Psychrobacter arcticus 273-4: one gene and its partner. The protein of the gene in region 1 binds, or shares a complex with, the protein of each later gene. Links are inferred from orthologs where the notes say so. Each region holds a gene or a part of one and is shown in the gene's direction. Other genes may lie near its edges. The genes, in order: secA and secY.

Region 1 (3,648 bases):
CTTTTCACCGACTATATTAAATAAGTGTGGCTAGATAACTGTGGCTAAATAAGTGTGCTTAAATAAAAGGCTTGAAGTATCAAGGCTGGTGATAATCGATTCAAAATAAAAAAGCATCACCTAAAATGTAGGCTGCTTGCATACAGAAAATTTGAAAATATATAGGGGTATGAGCGCTATTTTAACACGTCCTGCTGTGCTTTTACGTCGGCAAATATCTACTCACTGCCCTTGTATCCATCGGCATCATAACCATATATAATGACGGCACACTGAATTGGGTGATACTTCATTAGGCGATACTTCATTGTGTAGCACTGAGCCGGATGATGACAAGGCGGCGAGTAAAACGTTGGCTAATGCGCACTAATTATCGAATATTTCCATAGGTCAAAAAATTATGTTATCAAAGATTATAGGCAGTGTCGTTGGCACCAAAAATGAGCGTGAACTCAAACGCATGCACAAAGTCGTCAGCAAAATCAACGCATACGAGGCTACCATACAAGCCCTGTCTGATGAACAATTACAACAAAAAACTGAAGAATTTAAAGCAAGACATCAAAATGGCGAGAGTCTAGATGCCTTATTGCCAGAAGCGTTTGCGGTTTGCCGTGAAGCGTCGTTACGAGTGAATGGCATGCGTCACTATGACGTGCAGCTGATCGGTGGTATCACCTTGCACGAAGGCAAAATCGCTGAGATGAAGACCGGTGAGGGTAAAACCTTGATGGGTACTTTGGCGATGTACCTGAATGCCATCAGTGGCAAAGGCGTGCATTTGGTGACGGTCAACGATTATTTGGCGGCGCGTGATGCGGAATTAAACCGTCCCTTATTTGGCTTTTTGGGCATGAACGTTGGCGTGATTTACTCGCAGCAACCGCCACAAGAAAAAGTCGCTGCTTATCAAGCCGATATCACTTACGGTACCAATAACGAATACGGTTTTGATTATCTGCGCGATAACATGGTCTTTAGTTTAAGAGAGAAAAAACAGCGCCCATTAAACTTCTGTATTATCGATGAAATTGATTCGATTTTAATTGATGAAGCCCGTACGCCACTGATTATCTCCGGTCAAGCCGAAGATTCATCACGTATGTATGCGCTGATTAATACCATTATCCCCGTGCTTATCCGCTCAAAAGACGAAGAAGCCAATAAGAATAATGAAGAAGAAGATTTCTGGATTGATGAGAAGAATCGCCAAATTGAGATTAGCGAAAAAGGCTATGAGAAAATTGAACGCTTCTTAATCGAAGTCGGCGAGCTTGGCGAAAACGAAAGTCTTTATAGCCCAAGTCGTTTGCCATTACTTGCTCACGTGCAAGCCGCTATTCGTGCCCACCATGTCTTTGTCAAAAACATCCACTATATCGTCGATGATGGCGAAGTGGTCATCGTTGATGAAAATACCGGCCGTACCATGCCTGGTCGCCGCTGGTCAGAAGGTCTGCATCAAGCGGTAGAAGCCAAAGAAAACGTTGAGATTCAAGCCGAAAACCAAACGCTTGCAACCACCACATTCCAGAACTTTTTCCGTCTTTATGACAAGCTATCTGGTATGACGGGTACTGCTGATACCGAAGCGGCAGAATTTAAATCAACTTATGATTTAGACGTCATCGTGATTCCAACGCACGAGCCGATTGCTCGTATCGATATGGATGATCAGATTTTCTTAACCAAGTTAGGCAAATATAAAGGCATCATCCGCGAGATTCAAGAGATTCAAGCCAAAGGCGCGCCAGTATTGGTCGGTACGGCGACGATTGAAGCCAGTGAAGAGTTGTCTTATCTACTAGATCAAGAAGGCGTCAAGCATAACGTTCTAAACGCTAAGCAGCATGAGCGTGAAGCTGAAATTATCGCGCAGGCAGGTAGCCCAAAATCGGTCACGATTGCTACCAATATGGCAGGTCGTGGTACCGATATTATCCTTGGCGGTAACTGGCAGTCGTTTATCGAAGATATTGATTCGGTCAGTCCAGAAGAAATGCAGCGTCTAAAAGCCCAATGGCAAATCAAGCATGACCAAGTCGTTGCGGCTGGTGGTTTGCACATCATTGGTTCTGAGCGTCATGAATCACGCCGTATTGATAATCAGCTACGTGGTCGTGCGGGTCGTCAAGGTGACCCGGGGATGTCACGTTTCTTTTTATCGCTTGAAGATGACTTAATGCGTATCTTTGCCGGTGACCGCGTCGTGAATATGATGCGGGCGATGGGTCTAAAAGAAGACGAAGCCATTGAACATAAAATGGTCTCAAAGTCGATTGAAAACGCCCAAGGTAAAGTAGAAAGTCGCGATTTCGATGCGCGTAAGAACCTACTGAAATACGATGATGTGGCCAATGATCAACGTAAGGTTATCTATGGTCAGCGTGATGATTTGTTGGCTGAGATGGATTTATTACAAGCCATTAAGATCATGCATCAAGAAGTCTATAACGCCATGATTAACCAGTTTATTCCGCCAGGCTCTATCGATGACCAATGGAATGTCGATGGCTTAGAGGATGAGCTTGAGAACGAATTTAAGATTGCGATGCCGATTAATGATTGGCTTGATGAAGATCGCCGTTTGGATGAAGAAGGGTTACGTGCCAAACTTATCCAAACAGCCTTAGATCGTTATGATAATCGACGTGAGCAAATGGGCGAAAAAGAGGCTGCCCAGCTTGAACGTCATTTTATGCTGCAGAGTCTAGATAAGCATTGGAAAGAGCATTTAACCCAGATGGATCAGCTGCGTAAAGGTATTCATTTGCGTGGCTATGCACAGAAAAATCCTGAGCAAGAGTACAAACGCGAGTCATTTGAGCTGTTCCAGATGATGCTTGGCGCGATCAAGTCTGAAACGGTTCAAGACTTATCACGTGTGCATATCCCAACCAAAGAAGAGCTAGCGGCGTTGGAAGTTCAGCAACGTGAAAATGCAGCCCATATGCAGATGCAGTTTGAGCACAGTGATATCGATAATATGGATGGCGGTGTGGAACGAGCCGCAGTGCAAGGTCGTAATGTTGTCGCCGGTGCTGCGGGTGCTGGCGTAGCAGGTGCTATGGCAGGTAATGGCAATAATGATAATGAGCCAAACCCATACGCCGGTATGAACATCAGCCGTAACGCCCCATGCCCATGTGGTTCAGCACTCAAGTACAAACAGTGTCATGGCAAAATATAAACTTAGCTATAGTTGAAATACTTTAAAGTCGCTACAGTATTGCTGGTGTAAATTTTTTGCAGCCTCTGTCTGCGTAGGCACAGCAAGCAAGAAAAATTTACACCAGCAATACGTGTTGTATCGATATTATTTTTCACCGACTATAGCTAAAATTCCCTGATTAAGAAGTCCTTATCGAAATAGATAGGGACTTTTTTATGGGCTAAACAATTTATGACTGAATAAAATTATCATCTACATGTATTCATTACTTACAAATTCAACGTAGGCGCGCATTTGTGGACAGGCTATAGTGTTTAGTATAATTATTTGGGAGAGTATGATGAATGTAGCATTATTAAAACAGTGGCGTCACTCTTTGGTTGTTACTGCATTATTGGCAGGAGCCTTGTCTATAACAGCCTGTCAGCCAAAGCAAGAAACACAGCCAAGCCTAGAAGAGAGTATCAGTGAAGAGC
Region 2 (3,288 bases), 310 kb from region 1 along the record:
TGATTACTGTTGAGCTAAATGATGCAACTTTGTATCATCCGATCAAAGCACGTCATGGTGCTAGTAAAGTCTATATGCAACCTGCATCTGAAGGTACTGGCGTAATCGCTGGTGGCGCAATGCGTGCTGTATTAGAAGTTGCTGGTGTCAAAGATGTTTTGACTAAATGTTATGGTTCTACCAACACTGCTAACGTTGTTCGTGCAACGTTTAACGGTTTACGTGATATGTCAACTCCAGAAAAGATGGCAGCGAAACGTGGTAAATCTGTAGACGAAATCTTGGGTTAACTTAGACTAGGTGAGTTACGATGAAAAAAATGAAAGTCACTCAATTCAAATCGGGTGCCCATCGCCTCAAGAGCCACAAAGCGAGCTTGAAAGGATTGGGTTTACGCCGTATTAATCATACTGTTATAGTGGAAGATACTCCTTCAACTCGTGGTATGGTCAATCGCGTTAACTACTTGGTAAAAGTGGAGGAAGCGTAATGGGTCTTAGATTAAATGAATTATCACCAGGTGTTGGCGCAAAGAAAACTGCCCAACGTCGTGGTCGTGGTATCGGTTCAGGCCTTGGCAAAACCGGTGGTCGTGGTGTAAAAGGTCAGAAATCTCGTTCAGGTTCTAGCGTTCGCTCAGGATTTGAAGGTGGTCAAACGCCTTTATATCGCCGTCTACCAAAATTTGGTTTTACCAGTAAAATGGCAATGACGACTGCTGAAGTTCGTCTGTCTGAACTGAACCAAATCGAAGGCGATGTGGTTAGCATTGAAACTTTGAAAGCTGCCAACCTTATCCGTCGTGACATGAAACGTGCGCGTGTCATGTTGTCAGGTGAAGTCACTAAAGCTTATACCTTTAAAGGTATCAAAGTGACTAAAGGCGCTAAGCAAGCAATCGAAGCTGCTGGTGGTAGCATCGAGGAGTAGTAACGTGTCAAAGCAATCAATGTCATCGACTGGTATACCGCTCAATCCATTTGCCTTTATACGTAAGTATGACGAGCTATGGACGCGTTTGTTATTCTTAATCGGCGCATTGATTGTTTATCGTTTAGGGTCACATATTCCGGTACCGGGTATCAATCCGGTTAACTTGGCTGATCTGTTTTCGCGCAACGAAAATACCATTCTGAGCATGTTTAACCTGTTCTCAGGTGGTGCACTAGAGCGTATGTCCATTATGGCACTTGGTATCATGCCATATATTTCAGCATCGATTATTGTACAGATGATGTCTGCAGTATTGCCATCGCTAGAAGCCCTCAAAAAAGAGGGTGAGGCGGGACGACGCAAGCTAAACAAGTATACCCGTCAAGGGACGCTTGCATTGGCTTTAGTACAGTCATTAGGGATGTGTGCTGGTTTAATCAGCCAAAATCTTACTTTATCTTCTGGTCTGACTTTTTATATTCCAGCGGTTACTTCATTGGTAGCCGGCGCTATGTTCTTGATGTGGCTTGGTGAGCAGATTACAGAACGCGGCGTGGGTAATGGTATCTCAATGCTCATTTTTGCGAGTATTGTGGCTGGTACGCCGGGTATGATTTCGCAGTCTATTGAGCAAGTCAACCAAGGTCAAATGAACTTGATTGTCCTCTTTATCTTTGCACTGTTAGGTGTCGCGGTTACTGCGGGTATCGTTTATATTGAACGTGCCCAGCGCCGTGTTCCTGTCAATTATGCGCAAAAACAACAGCAAGGTCGCAAGATTTACGCTCAGCAGCAATCACATTTGCCGTTGAAACTAAATATGGCAGGGGTTATTCCTGCTATTTTTGCCAGTTCATTATTGTTGTTTCCTGCAAGTTTGGGGCAGTGGGTTGGTCAATCAACCGATCCTACTCTGACGCAAAAGATATTGCAAAATATGGCATTGGTGTTGTCCCCAGGACAGCCGCTATATCTGGTTCTATTTGGTGCAATGATTATCTTTTTCTGTTACTTCTATACGGCGTTGGTATTTAGTCCGCGTGAAGTTGCTGAAAACCTTAAACGTAGTGGTGCGTATATCCCAGGTATTCGCCCAGGACAACAAACTCAGCGTTACCTCGATCATGTATTAAACCGATTGACCTTTATTGGCGCGATGTATATGACGGTTATTTGTTTAATGCCAATGGTCGTTCAGTCATCGTTTGGTGTGCCGTTTCAACTTGGTGGTACGTCGTTACTGATTATGGTGGTTGTGGTGATGGACTTCATTTCGCAAATCCAAGCGCATTTGATGACCCATCAATATCATGATCAGACGTTAATTCAATCGCCCACTCAACTTTAAATGAGCGGTACGATATTTCAAGGAATATGCTATGAAAGTTCAAGCATCAGTTAAGAAGATTTGTGGTAGCTGTAAAGTTGTGCGCCGTAAAGGCCGTGTACATGTAATTTGTACCGCAGAACCTCGCCACAAGCAACGTCAAGGTTAATGATTTAAGCAAGTTAGACTTAAGTGTCTGGCTTTCTAATTAAATTAATACTTGAAAAATGACGGCGGATGCGATATCATCCGCCACTTGCCGTAGTTTATGCAAAATCTTTTATAAAATGCTCAATGAATAGATTGGTTTACCAACTCGAAGCAGCGATTATAATTATAAAAGCTTTAGTATTGACAGCAACAAATCTGAAAAATAACACCTTATTTTAACTGATAAGGGTATTTTTCTTTAATGGAGAGAAATCAATGGCTCGTATTGCCGGCGTAAACATTCCGGATAATAAGCATGCTGTTATTTCACTAACTTACATCTTTGGTGTAGGTCGTACCACTGCTCAGAAAATCTTAGAAGCAGTTGGCATTGCCCCTAGTACTAAAGTCAGTCAGTTAGATGATACACAGTTAGATGCTATCCGTGCACAAGTTTCAGAATACATGACTGAAGGTGATCTTCGTCGTGAAGTGTCAATGAATATCAAGCGCTTGGTTGATCTTGGTTGTTACCGTGGCATCCGCCATCGTCGTAACCTACCAGTTAGGGGTCAGAACACCAAGAACAACGCTCGTACTCGTAAGGGTCCGACACGCCCTCTCAAAAGATAATTAACTTAGGAAGCTAAAAGATGGCAAAAGACACTCGCAGTCGCAAAAAGGTGGCTCGTCGTTCAGTATCGGAGGGCATTGCCCATATCCATGCGTCTTTTAATAACACCATTGTTACGATTACCGATCGTCAAGGTAATGCATTGGCTTGGGCCACTTCAGGTGGACAAGGCTTCCGTGGTTCACGTAAATCTACACCATTTGCAGCTCAGGTTGCAGCTGAAGTCGCTGGTAAAGCGGCTCAA

What was found.
Region 2: the proteins of secA (region 1) and secY are in contact, whole or in part, in a crystal structure (PDB 3DIN), measured with the Thermotoga maritima proteins. The link is inferred for Psychrobacter arcticus 273-4 from one-to-one orthologs. Residues at the interface, in WP_004082002.1 of Thermotoga maritima: Glu261, Ala262, Arg263, Lys300, Ala301, Arg302, Thr303, Ile304, Ile305, Leu323, Tyr324, Asp325, Pro326, Val329, Ser330, Tyr333, Ile336, Lys340, Phe345, Val349, Glu363, Phe364, Tyr374, Ser375, Gly376, Gly377, Glu393, Ile395, Thr482, Ser483; in WP_004081795.1 of Thermotoga maritima: Glu108, Gly109, Glu110, Glu111, Ala236, Glu237, Arg238, Arg239, Ile240, Thr241, Ile242, Gln243, Tyr244, Ala245, Arg246, Arg247, Val248, Thr249, Gly250, Arg251, Arg252, Val253, Tyr254, Gly256, Ala257, Ser258, Thr259, Tyr260, Leu261, Pro262.

What each region holds. Positions count from the first base shown.
Region 1 is NC_007204.1:295,588-299,235, forward strand. What follows is about bases 70-3,390. They hold secA (preprotein translocase subunit SecA), read left to right. Parts: upstream 70-400; coding sequence 401-3,190; downstream 3,191-3,390. Also shown: PSYC_RS01295 (hypothetical protein), read left to right, coding at 3,510-3,648. UniProt on the Escherichia coli protein: Required for protein export, interacts with the SecYEG preprotein conducting channel.
Region 2 is NC_007204.1:604,121-607,408, forward strand. What follows is about bases 155-3,115. They hold secY (preprotein translocase subunit SecY), read left to right. Parts: upstream 155-949; coding sequence 950-2,281; downstream 2,282-3,115. Other genes in these bases: rpsE (30S ribosomal protein S5), read left to right, coding at 155-290; rpmD (50S ribosomal protein L30), read left to right, coding at 311-490; rplO (50S ribosomal protein L15), read left to right, coding at 490-930; rpmJ (50S ribosomal protein L36), read left to right, coding at 2,313-2,429; rpsM (30S ribosomal protein S13), read left to right, coding at 2,687-3,043. In the rest of the region: more of rpsE, read left to right, coding at 1-154; more of rpsK, read left to right, coding at 3,116-3,288. UniProt on the Escherichia coli protein: The central subunit of the protein translocation channel SecYEG. Consists of two halves formed by TMs 1-5 and 6-10.